Regions from separate parts of the Paenibacillus sp. EB106-06-01-XG199 genome, predicted to be linked through region 1. Evidence: a T-box and tRNA genes for the amino acid it is inferred to sense, from the RefSeq annotation. Region 1 holds a T-box; the other holds one or more tRNA genes.
What was found. A T-box is a leader RNA that pairs with one kind of tRNA and senses whether it is charged. The one in region 1 lies ahead of AC3WT9_RS21030 (valine--tRNA ligase), so its partner is inferred to be a tRNA-Val.

Region 1 (9,777 bases):
GAAGTTATACAAGAGGCGGCCGGTCTCGCCGTACTCGTACGAGTCAATTAGACGCGTAATATCACGAGAAGTTTCGTTTAAGCGATGTAGAATCCAGCGGTCCGCCGTGCTAAGCTCACCTGTAATGTCAATATCTGCAAAGTTTACGCCTTCCAGATTCATCAATGCAAAGCGCGAGGCATTCCAGATCTTATTGGCAAAATTACGCGCCTGCTCTACCTTCTCCATACGGAAACGCAGATCCTGTCCGGCTGTGCTGCCTGTCGAAATCATATAACGCATAGCATCTGCACCATATTGCTCGATAACATCCAGCGGATCGATCCCGTTACCGAGCGATTTGGACATCTTGCGTCCTTCGGCATCCCGCACCAAGCCATGCATGAATACATCGGAGAACGGCTTCTTGCCGGTGAACTCCAGCGCGGAGAAGATCATGCGCGCTACCCAGAAGTAGATGATGTCATAGCCGGTAACCAGGACATTGTTCGGATAAAACCGCTGATAGTCGCTGCTGCTTTCATCCGGCCAGCCCAGTGTGGCGAACGGCCACAGATTGGAGCTGAACCACGTATCGAGAACGTCCTCATCCTGCTTCAGATCATCAAGTCCGCTGATTTCGCGGGCTTCCTCTTCCGTATACGCTACAAACACTTCACCTGTAGATTCAGAGTACCAGGCCGGGATGCGGTGTCCCCACCACAATTGGCGGGAAATACACCAGTCACGCACATTTTCGATCCAGTTCAAATATGTTTTCTCGAAACGGTCCGGCACGAAGTTAACGCCGTCACCATTCTTCTGTGCAGTGATGGCAGCTTCGGCCAGCGGCTGCATCTTCACGAACCACTGGGTGGACAGATAAGGCTCAACCACTGCGCCGGAACGCTCGCTGTGTCCTACCTGATGCAGATGGTCCTCAATCGAAATCAGAACGCCCTGCTCTTTGAGATCAGCAACAATCGCTTTGCGGCATTCGCTGCGGTCCAGTCCCTGATAAGGACCGGCCTCCTCGTTCATCATGCCGCCTTCATCCATCACATTGATCTGCGGAAGGTTATGGCGCAGGCCAACTTCAAAGTCATTAGGATCATGGGCCGGAGTGATCTTAACCGCGCCGCTGCCGAATTCTTTCTCTACGTAATCATCGGCGATAATCGGAATTTCCCGGCCGATGACCGGAAGGATCAACGTTTTGCCGATTAGATCCTGATAGCGTTCATCCTTCGGATGCACCGCTACCGCACTATCGCCCAACATCGTCTCCGGACGTGTCGTTGCTACGGTGATGAATCCGCTGCCGTCTTTAAGAGGGTAGCGCAGGTGGTACAGGTGACCGTTAACCTCTTTGTACTCAACTTCAATATCGGATAAAGCGGTACGGGCTGCCGGATCCCAGTTGATAATGCGCTTGCCGCGGTAGATCAGTCCTTTACGGTATAACTCCACAAATACCTGGCGTACACCGCTGGACATCCCTTTATCCAGAGTGAACCGCTCGCGCGAATAGTCGAGAGACAGGCCCATCTTGGCCCACTGCTCATGAATGGTCTTGGCATACTGGTCCTTCCACTCCCATACCTGCTCCAGGAATTTCTCGCGGCCCAGATCATGCCGGGAAAGGCCCTGCTGGCGCAGCTTCTGCTCCACCTTGGTCTGGGTAGCAATACCAGCATGGTCCGTTCCCGGGAGCCAAAGGGTATCGAAGCCCTGCATCCGCTTGGTACGGATCAGGATATCCTGCAGCGTGAAATCGAGCGCATGCCCGATGTGCAGCATCCCGGTTACATTCGGCGGTGGAATTACAATGCTGTAAGGCTCTGCTTCAGGCCGCATTCCAGCCTTGAAGAACTCCTTCTCCATCCAATAGGCATACCATTTCTGTTCAGCCGCCTTCGGATCATATGTAGTCGGCATATCGCTCTTTGCGCTATTGCCCTCAGCAGCATCCTGTGCCGGATCTTGCGGCTTCAGCAGCTCTGCCGCCGCTTTGTTGTGATCAGCCATTCTAAACCCTCCATTTAAGTAACATTGGTAGATGTATCTCTGAAGCTGGACCTCTGAAAAAAAATACAAAAAGGCCCTTCGTCTCAAAGGACGAAAGGCCATTCTTTCGCGGTACCACCTTTGTTTCGCGCCAATGAAAAATAAACCACCGTTCCGGTCCCATAGGTTCCGGAGACTTAGCGCGACACTCACGCAGATAACGGCTGCAACCGGCCACTTCCTAACCTATGCTTCATAAATCTGAAGACAAGCTCAGAGGGGCAACTCCGGGGCGACTTCGGTGGCTGCATCCTGCGGAAACTCACAGCAATTTATAGTTCCGCTCTCTGAAGGGCTGACCGCCTACTCTTCCCGTTCCCAGTCTTTATTAAGAATTTACTTAATCCAATAATACATTTAGTACTATTCCTAGTCAACCAGCATACACACAAACTGCGGGACTTATACCGCCCATTTCTAAAATTAGCCCCTTCTCCTGATTCGAACCCCTGATGTTCATCCTTAATCTCAGGTCAGAGGACAGAAATACAAAAAATCCCGATCTCATCCGATCGGGATTCTGACACCGATGCGCCTGCCGGCATCTCTTAAGGGATATACAAAACTTGGCCTTCCTCCACATTCTGACCGGAAAGACGGTTGTACATGACAAGTTCTCTTGCACTGAGCTGATATTTCTCTGCTATAGTATCGATTGTTTCTTCACGCTGGACAATGCAGAGGCGCACTTTACGGAACAGATCCTTGCCGTTCAAGCCACCGATAAAGCGGCTTTTCCATTCCCCGTCACGGCCGGAGTCCGGAACAGGCGCCGCCGCAGCTGTATCCTCGGCGATAAGCTCCTCCTGTTCCTTTCTGGAGCGGCTGGAGCTGAGCAGGGAAGAGAAGGTGAGATGCTCCTTCGCAGGAATATCTTCTTGTCTCTTGCTTCCCAGGGCAACCTTCAGATCCGGCTTCTCCTCCTGCGGAGGTGCTGCTTCCTTAGAGATCGCGCCTTCGCCCGCGTTCTCCTGATCAGCGTGAGATACGGAGCTATCCTGAGCAAAAAGTGCCGCATAGTCCCCATTTTCAGCAGAGAAATCCTCTTCTTCCTGATGGGACGCCTGCGCCTCCGCGGCTGTGTTCTCAGCGGCAGCATCCGAAATGTCCTTTGCGCTGCCTGAACTTTCGGTGCCTGATACTTTGGCAATGTCAGAACTGTTAAAGGGATTTGTATAGCCAGCCTGATTTCCAGCGGCCGGAACAGCCTGCTCCGCTCTCCCTTGCGCCCCGAAGAAGTGTCCCGAAACAGGTTCGTTGTTCGCGGTTCCGGCTGTTGATATCCCCTGCGGGCTATCAAAGCTGTGTGTCCGCACCTTCACTTCCTTGTCCTTCTGTTGGGCCGGTGGGGATGCAGCAGGCTGGTGGGTGAACACAGTGCCTTCCAAAAACAGCGGATTCACAGCAGCTTCAGGACCACTGTGGGCAAACTCATGCTCCTCAGCGAAATTCTCTGCGGTGCCTTCGCCATAAGTCCACACTGAGTTTTCATACAACGCATCGTTCTCATGCTCCTTGGCCTCTACCCTAACCCCCGTGGCCTGTTTTTCCTCGTCAGGTGAATAAGCTGCCGTGTACTCTTCCTGCTGCCAGGCGGGCTGCGTCTCCGATCCCCCGATTCCCCGCAGCGAGAGTACACCAGTTATATTGACCGTACGCATCGTAAGCAGGTCGATATCGAAATTCTCAATCTCCACCCCTATGTCTTCAAGTGAGCTGACCCGGGTCAGCGGTACTGTGATTTCAACAGGAATGGCATGCTCCAGACGTTCCGTCCGGTCGTTCTCACCCCGGTAGAGTCCGGTGAGCAGAAGCTGTCCGTACAGCTCGGCCCGGTCCTCCCGCTGAATCACCTGGATTTCCGGAATCAGCTCCACCTCTTCCAGTTCAGCGATTCCCGGAAGTTCTTCCGAAAGGTGGATGCGTTCATAAATATCAAACCGCAAACCGTGGGACTGGTCAAACACGGGAAATGTCCTCCTTCTTGGCATAATCTAACCCCGAGACAAGCCCAGAGCATAAGCCCAAAATGTTACTCCTCTCATGTATATGCTTCAATCAGAAAGGCATGACAACTTTGGACACTTCATCAGAGCGGCCGTCTCTTATTGCTTGTCAAAACCAAAAATACGGGCATCGGGAACGGAATAATCCAGCGGCAGCCTGCTCCGCAGAGCCGGTACCAGTGGATTGCCGGGGGTAACGCTGCCCAGCAAATCAGCCGGATGAAAAGCTCCCTGAACCGCTCCTGCTTCCTTTTCCACTGCCAGCATTTCGCCTCCGGTCCCCCCTCTACGCAAGGTTTGCTTTCCCACCGCTTTGCGGTACACCTTAAGCGTTCCTTCCGTCATGACATCCAGCGAGCGGCAGCGGACCGCCCATTTTCTCGCCTGGTTTCCTGTCCGCCCGCGCAGTTCATCATCACCTAGCAGCAGTAGCAGCAGCTCCGCCAGCCCCCCTGAATCTTCCGTAGGAAAGATCCAGCCTGTTTCCCCGTGCTTAACCATTTCCGGCATCCCCGTCGTCCCGGCCACAATCGGTGCAATACCGGCAAGCTGGGCTTCTGTGACCGAGTAGGGCTGCGTATCCTGCAGGCTGGGCTGCACATAGATATCGGCCTGCTGCAACGTGGACGGGATATTGTCTAAATTACCCACAAACACCAGATGTCCCTGAATCCCCAGCGCTGCCGCCTGTGATCTCAGCTCTTCCAGGAGACTACCGCTCCCGGCTAAGACGCAGACCCAGTCCTGACGGCTGCGATGCACCAGACCCAGTGCGCCGATCAGCACATGTACACCCTTGATGTACTCGAAACGGCCGGCATACATAATCACCTTATGTCCCCCGCCAACTTGTACCGGGGAAGGCAATGCAGCCTTGTCATTGTACTGCTCCAGGTTGATTCCGTAAGGCAGCGTATGAATCCGCTCCCGAGTGACGCCGAGCTCATTCACCAGTTGACCGATCCATTTCGAAGACACCAGGATCAGGTCAGCGGCATGTGCGCCAAGCTGCTCGATCCGGCGGAAATAGCTCCAAATCGGCCGGCTCTCGTACTCCTCCTTCGTAAGCTCCCGTTCAATCCCCTTATACTCGTAGTACGACTCCCGGGCCAATGCCCCGTGAACGCTGGCCACCAGCGGCACCCGCTTTTTCATCACCCGCCGCAGCGCGTAAGTGGAAATGGGATCCTGGGCGTGGATGAGATCATAGTCCTCCAGGCCGAGCACAGCCGCTCCTCCCTCAAACACATAACGGCCGATTTCAAAACTGAAAATGCCATGCTCCAGGTGCAGATGCGGAAACCGCAGAGGATCGAGATAAGGCAGCAGCGTGTTATAGTATGCATTTTTATCAAAATAGCTCTCCTGGTTCAGCAAATATAACGTATTGCTCTCTACATGGCTTCCCATCAGCGTAACAGAATGACCCTGCTCGCTCAGCTTGTCTGAGAGCTGTTTCATATACGTCCAGATTCCGCCCATATTGGTGAGTCCCCAGTAGGTGACCAGCAGTATTTTCATGAACCCCTCTCCCCGGCTTGTAGAATTCATTTCATGAGGAGCAGCCTGCTCCGCGTTAACAAAGTATTATATGACCGGCGCTGATTATAAGGCATGGGCAACAGTCTCTTTCTATGAAAAAAGTACCTGCCTGTTAATAGAAGTAGGTCTGCCGACCAGCTGCCGGAATCCAAAAAGTTTGGAAGGAAGCGGTTTTCGCCCAAAGAATAAAAGCCTGTAGACGAGGCCGTATCGGCTCTGTCTCCAGGCTTATTTATACTTGGCTTAGCTCGCTCCCGCATAGGGGGATGGGCGGTTCCCGGGTTAAGCGGCTGACACTTTGCCCTCTCACATTCTATAGCTGAGCAGCGTTAAAAGTATCTCCGCCTTCAATGGTACCGGAGTTAAAACCTTTGTAGAACCAGCGTTTCCGCTGCTCCGAAGACCCGTGGGTGAAGCTGTCCGGCACCGCATATCCTTGTGCCTGCTTCTGGATCGTGTCATCGCCGACCGCACTCGCCGCCGTCAGGGCCTCCTCCAGATCGCCTTCTTCCAGCAGGTTCATGCCCTGGGCGTGATTGGCCCAGACTCCGGCCAGATAATCGGCCTGCAGCTCGAACCGGACCTGATATTTATTGAATTCCTTCTCGCTCAGGCTCTGGCGAAGCGAATTCAGCTGCTTCGACGTGCCCAACAGGGTCTGTACATGATGGCCCACCTCGTGGGCAATGACATAAGCCATCGCGAAATCGCCCGGCGCCTGGAAGCGCTGCTGCAGCTCATCATAGAAGCTCAGATCAATATACAGCTTGGCGTCCCCGGGACAATAAAACGGCCCGACTGCCGAAGTGGCTGTTCCGCAGGCAGAATCCACACTGCCGCTGTACATTACCAGCGTCGGATCCTTATAGGTCATTCCCTGCTGCTTAAAAATCTCACCCCACACCTCCTCGGTGTCGGCAAGAACCACGGATACAAATTCGGAAAGCTCCTGCTCCTCAGCCGTCTGCTCATAAGGAGCTGAAGAATTGGTACCACTGGATGTCAGGTTCCCTAAGATATCCCCGGCATTGCCCCCGCTGAGCAGTGTTACAATCACGACAAGAATAATTCCGCCGATCCCGCCGCCGATGACCTTCCCGCCGCCCCCGCCTCTGCCTCTGCGGTCCTCCACATTCGAACTGCCTCTTCTTCCCTGCCATTTCATGGCTATGCCCCCAGTCGTAGGATCGTTAATGTGCCAAGCTGCATTTCGTAAGGGTATATATCTTATTAGTGTTATACCCAAAAACGGCAGATTGGCACTTCCACTTGCTGGGCAGGCAGGAAATGGGGGGACAAGAAAGTAGAAACACGGCGGCAACGCTAATTCAGCTGCAATTTTCTGCAACACTTACATCGTCATTTGTAATGATGACGTTGGAATGGCCGGATAAGCTTTCGGTATACGAACATATCCCGACCGTTTTCGGCGAGTCCTCATCTCTTGGATCGGTATACTTAAGATAAATTCCGCCTTCACCGAAAAGGCTTAGCTCAGGGCTGATTTTCACCTTTCTTCCACTGGGTATCCCTTGCTCGAAGCTTTCCTTGGAACTGCTCTCAACGACCTGTCCAGTAGAATCGCTGGTAAGGACCCCAGTTTCTACGGAAAACAGATCGTAATCGGATTGATTGTCTACAGTCACAGTAAAACTGCCAAATTGTTGAATCAGTTTCACAACATCCGAACCGACAGTAGCTGCAGTAATACTCCCGGCAATTATTAAAACCGCATCGAAGACGGCTATCGTTACAGAGATTCTGTTCCATTTCATCTGCTGTCCATCTCCTTTATTAGAAAGACGAACCGAGACGCAGAAATGTATCATTCGTTAAATAATTAGCACGGCTGGAGCTTGAAGGGGGCGACACTCAGCTTTCCGCTGATCGGAGGTATTTGTGCCTCTCATTTCGCGGATTCGCTCACCTTCCGCCTATTCGGAGGTATCTGTACCTCTCATTTCGCCAAATCGCTCACCTTCCGCCAATTCGGAGGTATCTTTACCTCTCATTCGCCAATTTGCTCAACTTCCGCCTATTCGGAGGTACTTGTACCTCTCATTTCGCCAAATCGCTTACTTTCCGCCTATTCGGAGGTACTTGTGCCTCTCATTCGCGGATTCGCATCATCAAGTTTGTGACTTATTCACATTTGTGATTGTGATTATTAATTTTCCAGCAACAAAAAAAAGACACCAAGGCAGGGGACGGGACTGCACCTCGTCTCACAAACAGGGTGTAGCCCCTTCAGCCTCGGGTCTCTTTATAGTTGCATTATAAAATTTGATTGTCTTTAGATCATTTAGTCGCTAGGAAGCTCCAACAGACTGATTTCAGCCTATTGTCCCGCCGCCCAGTTCCTCCCGCAGCCGCAGCATATCCTCCGGCCATGGATCGGCTATTTCCAGCCTTTCCTTGCTCCATGGATGGCTGAAAGCCAACACCTCACCGTGCAGAGCCTGACGGCTACTGCCTGTCAAACCCCAGCGCGGCCCGCCATACAGCTCATCCCCATACAGCGGATGACCCATATGGCTGAGGTGAACGCGGATCTGATGCGTGCGCCCGGTTTCAAGCTGCACCTTAAGCGAAGTGCCGCCTTGCAGCACCTCGCGTCCAAGGATTAACGTTACCGCGGATTGTCCGCCGGGTGAAACACGTCTGCGCGCCGCATGATGGCGGTCGCGGCCAATCGGGGCGTCGATCACCTTGAGCGCAGGCGGGACGACGCCCTCCACAATCGCAGCGTACCGCCGCGATATCACCTTCTCGCGCATGTCTTCATCGAGTACAAGCTGCGCATATTCGTTCTTCGCATAGAGCACAGGACCCGTGGTATCCTTGTCCAACCGGTGTATATGCCGCACAGCGACGCCTCCGCCGGAAGCGGCATAATGCGCTGCAACAACATGATCCAGCGTTGTATCTGACCCGCTGCCGTCCGGGTGAACCGCCATACCCGCAGGCTTATGGACAACAAGGCAAAAGTCGTCCTCATACAGCACTTCAAGCTCCTGCCACACCGGCTCAATGCCCGCTTCCCGGTAAGGAAAAAGCGCCAGCCGCAGCCGGTCGCCCTTCCACTGGATGCCGCCTTCGCGGCGCAGCCGGGCATGGAGTTTCACCGGCATCCCGGCCGTCTCCAGCAGCCAGCGGTCTACCGCAGCCTGCGGATCGGCTGCTCCGGTAACGACCCGGCCGGGCATGGCTTCCAGCCATTCGCCGCGCCGGGTCCAGGCGCCGCCGCCCTGGACCGATACATTATCTGCTCCGGACGTCACAGTGACTTCAGGGCGTTCAAGTGAGCTTCGATAGTATCATCGATATCCTGCTCGCTGTGTACGGCGGATACGAACATTCCTTCGAACTGCGATGGCGGAACACTGATGCCCTGATCGAGCATCTTGGCGAAGTAGCTGCGGAACATATCCAGGTTACTGGCTTTGGCCGTTTCGAAGTTGATTACCGGCCCTTCGGTAAAGAACGGGCAAACCATGGAGCCCACACGGTTAATCGTCAGAGGAATACCGGTCTCGGCGCTATTCCGCTTAAGACCTGCCTCCAGACGTGCGCCGAGTATCTCCAGGCGGTCGTACACCTCTGGCGTCAGCAGCTTGAGCGTGCTGAGACCGGAAGCCATCGCCAGCGGATTGCCGCTGAGCGTACCCGCTTGGTAGATCGGGCCGGATGGAGCGATCTGTTCCATAATCTCTCTTTTGCCGCCATAAGCGCCTACGGGGAGACCGCCGCCGATTACTTTGCCGAAGCAGGTCAGATCCGGTTCAATGCCGAATAGTCCCTGAGCGCAGCTGCGGTTTACGCGGAAGCCTGTCATGACCTCATCAAAAATCAGCAGTGCTCCGTAACCCGTCGTCACCTTGCGCAAGCCTTCAAGGAAGCCCGGAAGCGGCGGCACAACGCCCATATTCCCGGCAATCGGTTCTACAATAATCGCAGCAATCTCACTGCCATAGCGTTCAAAAGCGATTTTGACCCCTTCCAGGTCATTGTACGGCACAGTGATCGTGTTGACTGCTACGCCTTCAGGCACGCCAGGGCTATCCGGCAAACCAAGCGTGGCTACGCCGGAGCCGGCCTTGATCAGCAGGCTATCCGCATGGCCATGGTACGAGCCCTCAAACTTGAGGATTTTGCTGCGTCCGGTAGTTCCGCGGGCCAACCG
Region 2 (9,777 bases), on a different contig from region 1:
AAAGAATTTGCCTTGCTCATAATTTATCCATTCCATGATTTCTCCACACACTCTATTAACAATCAGGTGTTAAATTGAAGATATCCCCAGCTTGTATGTAGTATATACGTTCATGAACTCTTGACTCTGCCAGCTGCTGGCAGGGTCGTTTTTTACTTAAAGGTTTGCAAATCGACGTGAGATACTATGCAATTTAGAAGTTTGTATAAGATTGTCGCAGAGAAAGTGCATTGAAAGCTGATGAAGACGTGCTACTATTGTCCTTAGGATTATTGAGAATGATAATCAATCACAATGATGTATAGGAGTGAAGAGATCAATGGCAAGTTGGGGTCGAAAATGTATTTGGACAGCTGTACTTGTACTGGCAATGTCCGCTTTGGCGGCTTGCGGCACAAATAATAATGCTGCCGGAGGAAAAAACGTTCAAACAGAGAATGCGGCGAATCCAACCGCAGCAAGCAATACATCCACCGATGCAAGCACCGATACTTCAGCCGGAAATGGCACACGGACTGTCGTCGGGGAATTCGGAGAGGTTGAAATTCCTGTTAGTCCTAAGCGGGTGGCAGGGATCTATGTGGAGGATTATCTGAAGGCGTTAGGCGTTACCCCGGTCGTGCAATGGTATCATCCCAGCTGGGGCAAGCAGGATTATTTGAATCTGGACGTGCCGGAATATGATATTACCGGGAGTATTGAGGCATTGTTGGAAAAAAATCCGGACTTGATCATTGCGGACGGAGGAGCAGATGCAGCAAAATACGAACAATACTCCAAGGTAGCGCCAACCTACCGTCTGCCGGAGAAAGTGCTGCAGGATTCAAGACAAATGCTCACAGCTATCGCAGAGGTGCTGGGCATTCCGGAAAAGGGCGAAGCTGTACTTGCGGAGTATGACCAGAAGGTGGCGGATGGAAAAGCCAAGCTGCAGCAGGCTTTGGGGCAGGAGAAGGTAGCTGTAATCCGGCTTAACGTTGCCGAGAAAACCTTTGCGTTATTTGGTGTCAAAAACCGATTTACGGGTGTGGTCTATGACCAATTTGGTCTGACTCCCGTCCCTATGGCTGCGGAGATGACTGAATTTCAGTCCATTATTTCCGAAGAAGTGATACCAGATCTTGAAGCGGATCATATCATTGTATTCCCTGACAACGGAGGATGGGATACCGCGGAGAATGAGGAAGCAATCAAAATTCTGGGTGGTCCGTTGTGGAAGAACCTGCCTGCGGTGAAGAACGGGAATGTTTACAGAATGGAACGCTCCCACTGGCAGTCCGGCGCGATTACAGCCAATTCGATGAAGCTTGATGATCTGCTGAAAGCAATGGTGAAATGAAACGCCAGGCAAACTGAAAGACTAACCCCTCATAAAAGAAACAGCGGCAGCCATGGACGAGAAATAATGTCCTGGACTGCCGCTTTTTTATTGAACTGACGTTCCCGCTAGCGATACTTCTTACTCACTAGAAACTCAACAATGGGTAAAGTAATCATTGCTAATCCTAATACCCCTAATAAAAAAATGTTCATTGTTTCATTTACGATTTCATCAGCAACTAAAGCTCCAAGTATAAAAAAAGAAGAAGAAAGTAACTTATTTTCGAGCTTCTCTCCGTAATCTTTTTTCCTAACTCGTCATCCTCAAATATACCATCTTTGTCTGCCTTGGTTCCCCAGGTGATCATAGGAAAAAACATCATTACCAGCGTTGCGATTGTTATTATTTCGTTAAATCCAACGTCTTTTCCAACCATGACCTTATAGATGGTAAAGGCCACCACAATTAGAGTGGCTGCCCCTACTGCGGTTGCACCTATTTTTCGGGTGTTCATTCCTCTTCTCTCCCTTCATGTAAGAATAACTTATCAATTCTAACTGCTAAATGTTTGGCAATATCAAAAGCTAATTGCAAACTTGGGTCATATTTGTTGTTTTCAATGGCATTTATGGTCTGTCTGCTTACATTGCATAAATCTGCTAACCTGCCTTGTGATATATCTTTTTGCTGTCGAAACTTTTTGATATGATTTTGCATAGTTGATAGGCTTTCATTTTTGTTTTACACTAAGGAGATGAAAATGATTCTCAATTAGGGGGCGGGAGAATGGCAGAACTGCTCAGTGAAAGCACTGGAAAAAAGCTGTTATACAGCTTGACTAACATAGAAGCAATAGCCCAATCCCCTGCGGGAAACGGACAAATGGCTGTGTTTCAGGAGCACACATTGATCATAGTATCGGAAGGGCAGGGCTGGCTCGAAGCGGAGGAAAGGCGTTATCCTTTGGACAAAGGTGCAGGCTTTCTGATTGAGGCTGGATCTATGAACAGTATTCAGGCCGGAGAGCGGGGGCTTAGCTTTTACCGGCTTGCTTTTGAGGTTATCAGCACTGGGGATGGCAGACACCGCGGAAAGAGGAAATTGCCCGGGAATGCCATGCTCCAGCCGGGTCTCTTAAGCTGCAGACCTTTTTCCCAATGTACACTGCTGCTGGATTCCATTTATCATAGCCGCAGGAGTCCCGATGACATCGAATGGTTCGCGGGTCATACCCGTTTTCAGGAGCTGCTGCTGCTGATCATGCGGGCCAATTCCCCGGCAGTTCAGACAAATAATGATCATGAGGCGGTACAACGTTCCATTCACTATATGCAGGAGCATTACAGTGAACCGGTATCCGTCGATCAATTGGCAGAGATTGCAGGTATTGGGCGCGCGCGTTATACTCAGCTTTTTAAAGAGATTACCGGCAAGATTCCCTTGGGGCATTTGAACGGCCTCCGTATCGAACGGGCGCAGCAGCAGCTGCTTCTGACCAAGGACCGTCTGCATGATATTGCACTGACAGTCGGCTATAGCAATGAGTATTATTTTAACCGGCGTTTCAAGGGAGCAGTAGGTGTTACACCCGGTCAATACAGGAGCCTTCATCAGGAAGGGGTCCGTGTATTCGCGCCTTTTCTGGAGGATTATCTGCTGGCTTTGGGCATTACTCCGGTGGCTCAATATTGTCATGCACAGTGGGGCAAGCAAGAGTACCTGGGTCTGGATCAGGTCCCAACGTTTGATATTTCCACCGGAGATTGGTCAGAGCTTTCCCGTTACACGCCCGAGCTGATTATACTGGATGACGGCTTTCAGCGCTGGCATTTGGGTGAGTGCCGCCGGATTGCCCCGCTGTTCAGACTCCCGTTTCACCAGGAAGACTGGCGTGCAACACTGCGCTCAGCAGCTGCTGTCTTCGGCAGAACGGAGCATGTACAGGAGGTCATCGGCCATTATGAGCAGCAGGCCCAGCAGGCGAAGCGGATCCTCAGCCGCAGCGTCCGGGGAGAGACGGTAGCCTTACTTAGGATATCTTCCTGCGGAGTCGCGCTCTATGGATGTGAGGAACTGGGATATACGGCAAGCGTACTGCATGAGGATCTTGGGCTCCAGCGGCATCCGTTGGTCCGGCAGCTCACCCGGGGACAGAAGCGTGTGAGCCTAACAAGTGAAGAGTTGTCAGGCCTGACGGCGGATCATTTGTTCATTACTTTTGACCGGCAGGAAGGTGAAGGCCGGGAGCTGCTGGATACTCCGCTATGGAGAAGCCTGCCCGCTGTGCGCAACCGCAACGTGTACGAGGTGGATTTTATGGCCTGGATGAATTATGGTGTGCTTTCGCATCAGCGGAAGATCGAGGATGTGCTGCGGGTACTGGCCTAAAGGCCGGTTTACCTATGAGGGATAAGTTCATGAATGATTTGACTCTGCCGGATGCCGGCGGGGTCTTTTTTTATATCTAATTGCGATTGAATTTAAGCCATAGAAGATAGTTTCACCACTATGTAATAATTGTAAAATGTGTTTTGGTACTGATCCACTTATCTATTACATTTCTTCTTTGGAAGAATAGAATACAATATCTAGTTCTAGGAGGTGATTCTTATGTCGATTCTCTTACCCCAGCAGTTTTACTCTCTGGCGGCCAATGTTGGTAAATCTTATTTTGAAAACTTGAACGGTGGAGCAAATGCTACAATTACCGTTAATAATAACGGTCCGGCTCCGATCAATCTTGTAGTTACACGTGTCAACGCTCCTGTCATCACTTATGTAATACCTCCAACCAATAGCCTCACGTTGGAAGTTGCTTTACTGTTGGTAGCCGCTCTCCAGACCACAGCTGTTGGTCCTGCTACAGGTACAATTCAAATTGCTACTGCTGATTTCTAGTTTTAAAAACGACGGAAGATAGATTTGGATGTAGAGCATGTGTATCATAACCCGCCGGGCTTGTGCCTGGCGGGTTTGTTTCTGTTTATTCTTTGACGTATATTGGCACATTTTGTATGCTTATTGAATAATTAGGGGAGGGGGCGCAAAATAAACGGATCGGAAAATATGAGGAGTCTTTGCGATGTTATTCAGAAGTTGTATGAGCTGATCAATACTGTGTATGTAAGTGCGGATGCTAAAAGTATCTATATGCTGACGAAGGACAATAAGGTTGTTCTGTTCTCGGACAAATTGTTTGTTCAATATATAAATGATGCTCTAGAGGGATAAACGCTACTCTTGAATGGATATTTGATGTTCAGCTTATCCGCCTTGGTTTCGTGTGGTTGACCCAATGATATGATAACCCGCCGGGCTTTTTGAGCTGGCGGTTTCTTCGTCTTCAGACTTGCGACTTATAGATAGACCGTTCTTGCTGTGGCGCTCGCGGATGGCGGGAATTGTTTTGAGATATTGCCGCCTGAAAGACCTAATTCGTAGTAAATAAGTAGTATACGGTAACTCTATTTCGGATTTATAATTAATGCATTGAATGAAAATAATGTCAGGCGGTGTTGTGTGTTGTCATGGGAGCCAATTCTATTCATGTTCTTTTCGACTATTGAGCTCATGTCTATTTATTATTTGATTATGTCGCTCTTTAGATTCAAGTGGAAACATCATGCTTGGCAAGCCTTGTTTGTTACTTTAATAATAAATTTGCAGAGCTATTTGGTGAGGAAAGAGTTTGATATGAGCAATATCGCACCTTTAATACTGATAGTAATATTCATATTATTCTTTGCTGCAGTTGTTAGGATGCCCCTCATACTGTCCGTTATTGCAACTATATCAGGATATGCTATTTTTGCAGTCATACAAACTGTTATTGTACTTATCTTATTCGGTTCAATAGGAGCAATAGAAGGGAATAAAAGCAATGGATACATATTACAAGTACTCACCTCCGTAGTTATTTGCTCCTTTTTTTGGCACTACTACAGAAAAGGAAAAGGCTTTACTTTTGACATAGAGAAACTTCGATTTAAGTTAGAAGATATTTTTTTAACGACGATCATCATAATTTTCTTAATTGGAATCTCAATTCTTTTATATTACAACGAAATTTATTTGAATATATTGTTCTTTTTAATGATCTCAATTTTCTTCATCTATTACTCTACCGGGAAGGAAAAAGAAAATGATTGATCGTATATCTGAGAGGATAGCCTACAATATAAAAAAAGTTGTTCCTGATCACCCCGCATCGCAAGCGGTTCTAAAGTATGCATTAGAGGTTGTGCTAAATGTTGTTTTTATCATCGTCATTACACTTGCTATATCTTTGCTCACAGGTAATTTTTCTGAAGCTTTAACGATATTAATTTCTTTTGCATTACTACGGCAATCGTCGGGCGGTGTTCACCTTAAGTCGGGTGTAGCGTGTGTCATATTTACTACGACATTGTTTACTGCGCTATCTTTTATTAACGTAAATTTAGTAGTTGTACAGGTTATGAATGCAATCAGTTTTTTGATCATCTTGTGGTTAGCGCCGATTGGAATTGAAAAGCAGACTAGAATCCCCAAGCGTCACTATCCGAAGCTTAAAATAATCGGCCTGATCTTGGTTGCTACAAATGTCATGATTTGTTCATCTGCTATAGCCGTGAGTTTTTTTGCTCAATCTCTAAGTCTATTAATTGCCAGAAAGGAGGTGAAGTAAAGATGTTGAAAAAAGCGAATGTTCGAATCGTGTCTGGTTTGGCGACATGCTTATCGATGGTAGCGATATTCATTGCAAATACAAACAGTGCGTTGTATGTGCATCAACCTGAAGTTCCAGAAGAACTACTTAAATAATATTGGAGTGGTCCGTTTGAGTATCATATCTGTGAATCAAGACCCAAAAGGTATTAACGGGAATTTGTGAGATATATATATAGGATACTCGTCCATACGGATTGAAATACTGGCTAAGCACTCTAGAGGCATCACAAAGAAGTCAGTAAAAATAATAATTTAACAACTACACAAATCAATTTCAATTGAGTTGCCTTTATGGTAACTCTTTTTTTCAATTCCGTTCCCAATCCGTCCCCAAATCAATTTTTCACGCGGTAAAAGTGGGATGTGAGTGGGGATAGAAAAGAAAAAACTCCTTATAAAATAAGGAGTTTTACGTAGTGATGCAGTATAGGACGGATGGGGTTCGAACCCATGACCCCTACCCTGTCAAGATAGTGCTCTCCCGCTGAGCTACCGTCCTGCAACGAAATTTATAATACCACAGGATGTGAGGAGATGGCAATGTTTTTTTCACGGCCTATGAATTTACTCACTTACAACTTGTTCCATAGTCTCTATGCTCGGATTAAAATAACTTATGCGTAGGGAGTAATTCCATGGCGACCATTTTCAATGAACAGAATATCTCTTTTAAACAAAGGCAGTCTCCGGTTCCGGAATTTGCTTGGCACACCAGCGAGAAGCTGGCGGGGATGGTAGAATCTAAGCATTTGATTTTTGATATCCGGTCATTGGACCCGGGCAAGTACTCGTATCCGTATCACTTTCATAGAAATGCTGAAGAGCTGTTTGTGATTTTGGCGGGCGGTGCTATGTTAAGAACTCCCGCCGGGTTACAGGAAGTCCATGAGGGCGATACGGTATTTTTCGAAACCGGTCCATCAGGTGCGCATCAGCTGTTCAATCATACGGAGACGCCTTGCCGCTATCTCGATTTACGGACGAATAACGGGTTGGATGTTGCGGAATACCCTGACTCCGGGAAAATCAATATTTTGCCGTATGAAGAGCTGTATGAAACGGAGGATAGGGTGGACTATTATAAAGGCGAAGATTTGACCCGGGAGATATGGGCGCAATTGAACGCTCAGGGCAAGGGTGAGGAGAAGCGGGGAGAAGACAGTGGTGAGTGATTCTTTTCCTGTTGGAAGAAATATCAAGGCATTCTATACATAGGTTAAAACCAGAGATAATAGGAACGTCGCATCCGGTAATGCACCAAAACTCTATCGGTTTTGCCGACTAAGGAGATGTTTGTGAATGAAAGTTACTATACACGAAACGGAAATAAAGGAAGAAAATCTAACCTACGTCGTTATTATCGTAAGGCATAATGAGCAGTGGATATTAGCTCGGCAGCGTGGACAGACCACATGGGAATTTGCAGGTGGACATATTGACGAGAATGAAACGCCTGATGAAGCAGCGGCAAGAGAACTGTATGAAGAGACAGGAGCGGAAGACTATACGTTATTTCCAATAAGTATTTATTCGGTTACCGGAGAGTCAATGCCGGATAGTTTCGGAAAGCTCTACCTGGCCACCGTTAATAAGTTCGGACAATTGCCGGCCTATGAAATGGAAGAAATATGCGGGTTCACGGAGGTGCCGGAAGAGTTAACCTATCCGATGATCTATCCTGCATTGCTGTCCAAAATCAATGAATTTGCTGAGCAGTGCAATATTCAACTATAAAGATCATGGGAGGTTAATAACATGGCTATGCCAACTCATATTGTGGCTGTCGGCGGGATCGTGGAGAATGAGCAGGGAGAAGTGCTTTTGGTCAAAACATTTCATGGTGGCTGGGTATTCCCCGGTGGGCAAGTGGAGGCCGGAGAGAATCTGATGGATGCACTCATCCGGGAGATTCAGGAAGAAAGCGGAATAGATACCGAGGTCTCTCACCTGATCGGAGTGTATTCGAATACGGGAATGTACAAATGGCATGACGGCATCACCGATGTTCCGACGAAAGTAATGCTGGATTATGTATGTAAACCGGTGGGCGGAGAACTTGCCGTTTCAGAGGAAACGTCGGAAAGCTGCTGGGTGGCTAAGGAGCTTGTGTTGGACAAGATCACAAGCCCGGCGATCCGCACGCGTTATCAGGCTTATTTGGATTTTGCAGGGACAGTATCCTACATTGCCTATGAGACCAAACCGGATTTTGCCGTCTCGCTGAAACGGAAGGTATAGAGCTTCGATAGCTGTAGCTAGCCTTCTTTTCTCGTTCAGGGTCAAATGTTGCTAAAGCGCTGTCTTCGTTTCATGTTAAGGATATGGATCAGGAAATCCAGAAGAAGGCCTGCGGCAAGAAAGGTTAGGAGGGCAGCCACAATGAAAATCTGCGCATAAACAAACACCTCGCTTCGACTAATTACTATTAGACAACCTAAGGGGAAATTCAAATGACAGTCGAATACGGAAAGCTCACCTTTTTGGAAATTAAAGAAAAAGCAGCGGAAGGTTATCTGGCAATTATTCCGACGGGCTGTACGGAGCAGCAGGGTCCACACTCCACCGTTGATTTTGATACATGGCTGGCCACAGAGCTGTCCATTGAAGCAGCGCAGCAGGCCAAACTGAAATATGGAGTCAAGTCCCTGGTGATACCGACAATTCCTTTTGGACCTACACCGGAGCACCGCAGCTTTGGATACGGCTTTATCGATATTCCGCAGAAGCTGTATGAAGATGTAATATACGCTGTTCTGACTTCCCTGGTGGACCAAGGCTTTAGACAGCTGGTTATTTTTCGCGGCTGCGGCGGTCACTTGCTGGGCAATCTGGCAGTAAGGTTCAATCAGGAATATGAGGGAAAAGCCAAGGTAGATTTTCCCCATCATCCGTTTCATGAGATCTGGTGCAGGCATGCTGATCCCGACATTCCGGGTGGTCATGCAGACAGCTTCACTACTTCTCTGGGACTTTATAAGCATCCTGAGGATATTAGGGAAGCGCAGATTTTTAATCCTGGCAGCAGTGAGCCGGAATGGGATGATCCCAATCTGGATTTTGGCAAATATTCCACAACAGGCGTTATAGGTGACCCAACCCATGCCAGTAGGGATCTTGGCGAGAAGCTGTGGAACGGTTCCGTTGAAGCCATTGCAGCAATGCTGCAGGGAATTGCTTTAGCTCAGTAAAAGTTGAACAAAATTGTGTCCGCAGCAGTTGCATTTATAACTGTTCGGGCGCTTTTTTTATTCTGACGCTGTGGGACACATAACGTGCAGGCTTGCTCAATGATGAACATCCGTTTTAATGGATAACAATTAATGGAATTTCATTAAAATAGACGCCTTAACTCCGTGATAGTTGCTGCTAGTGGATCGTTGAGGGAAGCAAGCACGGACAAAGGTTTAAGTATGGAACGTGTTAAATTAAATGGATCGTAATGATTCAGTGAGAAGGGGTTGTATATGCTTAATGCGAATAGTAAAGCCAAAACGCTCGGCGATTATCTGAAATCGCGCCGAAACCGGTTTCAGCCTGAACAGGCAGGGTTTAAAGCATCCAATAGCCAACGAAGAACACAGGGACTCGAAGGGAAGAGGTCGCTATGCTGGCAGGTGTCAGTGCAACTTATTATACCTGGCTGGAGCAGGGCAGAGAAGTAACCGCATCCAGGGATATCATCGAGAATATCGGGAGGGCACTGCAGCTGACGCCGGATGAGCAGCAACATCTGTTCGAGCTATGGA

Region 2: it has a tRNA-Val gene. The T-box ahead of AC3WT9_RS21030 (valine--tRNA ligase) is inferred to sense a tRNA for this amino acid. The anticodon was not compared.

What each region holds. Positions count from the first base shown of each region.
Region 1 covers NZ_JBYTDQ010000005.1:546,453-556,229, reverse strand. The annotation lists gene AC3WT9_RS21030 (valine--tRNA ligase) at 1-1,917, opposite strand, end outside; T-box leader at 2,091-2,375, opposite strand; gene AC3WT9_RS21025 (LysM peptidoglycan-binding domain-containing protein) at 2,595-4,013, opposite strand; gene AC3WT9_RS21020 (glycosyltransferase family 4 protein) at 4,152-5,573, opposite strand; gene ypfJ (KPN_02809 family neutral zinc metallopeptidase) at 5,908-6,759, opposite strand; gene AC3WT9_RS21010 (hypothetical protein) at 6,923-7,369, opposite strand; gene AC3WT9_RS21005 (RluA family pseudouridine synthase) at 7,928-8,800, opposite strand; gene hemL (glutamate-1-semialdehyde 2,1-aminomutase) at 8,872-9,777, opposite strand, start outside.
Region 2 covers NZ_JBYTDQ010000002.1:605,745-615,521, reverse strand. The annotation lists gene AC3WT9_RS08745 (LacI family DNA-binding transcriptional regulator) at 1-36, opposite strand, end outside; gene AC3WT9_RS08740 (ABC transporter substrate-binding protein) at 320-1,339, shown strand; gene AC3WT9_RS08735 (hypothetical protein) at 1,560-1,835, opposite strand; gene AC3WT9_RS08730 (helix-turn-helix transcriptional regulator) at 1,832-2,038, opposite strand; gene AC3WT9_RS08725 (helix-turn-helix domain-containing protein) at 2,108-3,709, shown strand; gene AC3WT9_RS08720 (hypothetical protein) at 3,932-4,219, shown strand; gene AC3WT9_RS08715 (hypothetical protein) at 5,015-5,470, shown strand; gene AC3WT9_RS08710 (accessory gene regulator ArgB-like protein) at 5,463-5,987, shown strand; gene AC3WT9_RS08705 (cyclic lactone autoinducer peptide) at 5,990-6,124, shown strand; tRNA gene AC3WT9_RS08700 (tRNA-Val) at 6,459-6,530, opposite strand; gene AC3WT9_RS08695 (cupin domain-containing protein) at 6,667-7,203, shown strand; gene AC3WT9_RS08690 (NUDIX hydrolase) at 7,331-7,765, shown strand; gene AC3WT9_RS08685 (NUDIX hydrolase) at 7,787-8,269, shown strand; gene AC3WT9_RS08680 (creatininase family protein) at 8,482-9,219, shown strand; partial or broken gene AC3WT9_RS08675 (helix-turn-helix domain-containing protein) at 9,621-9,777, shown strand, end outside.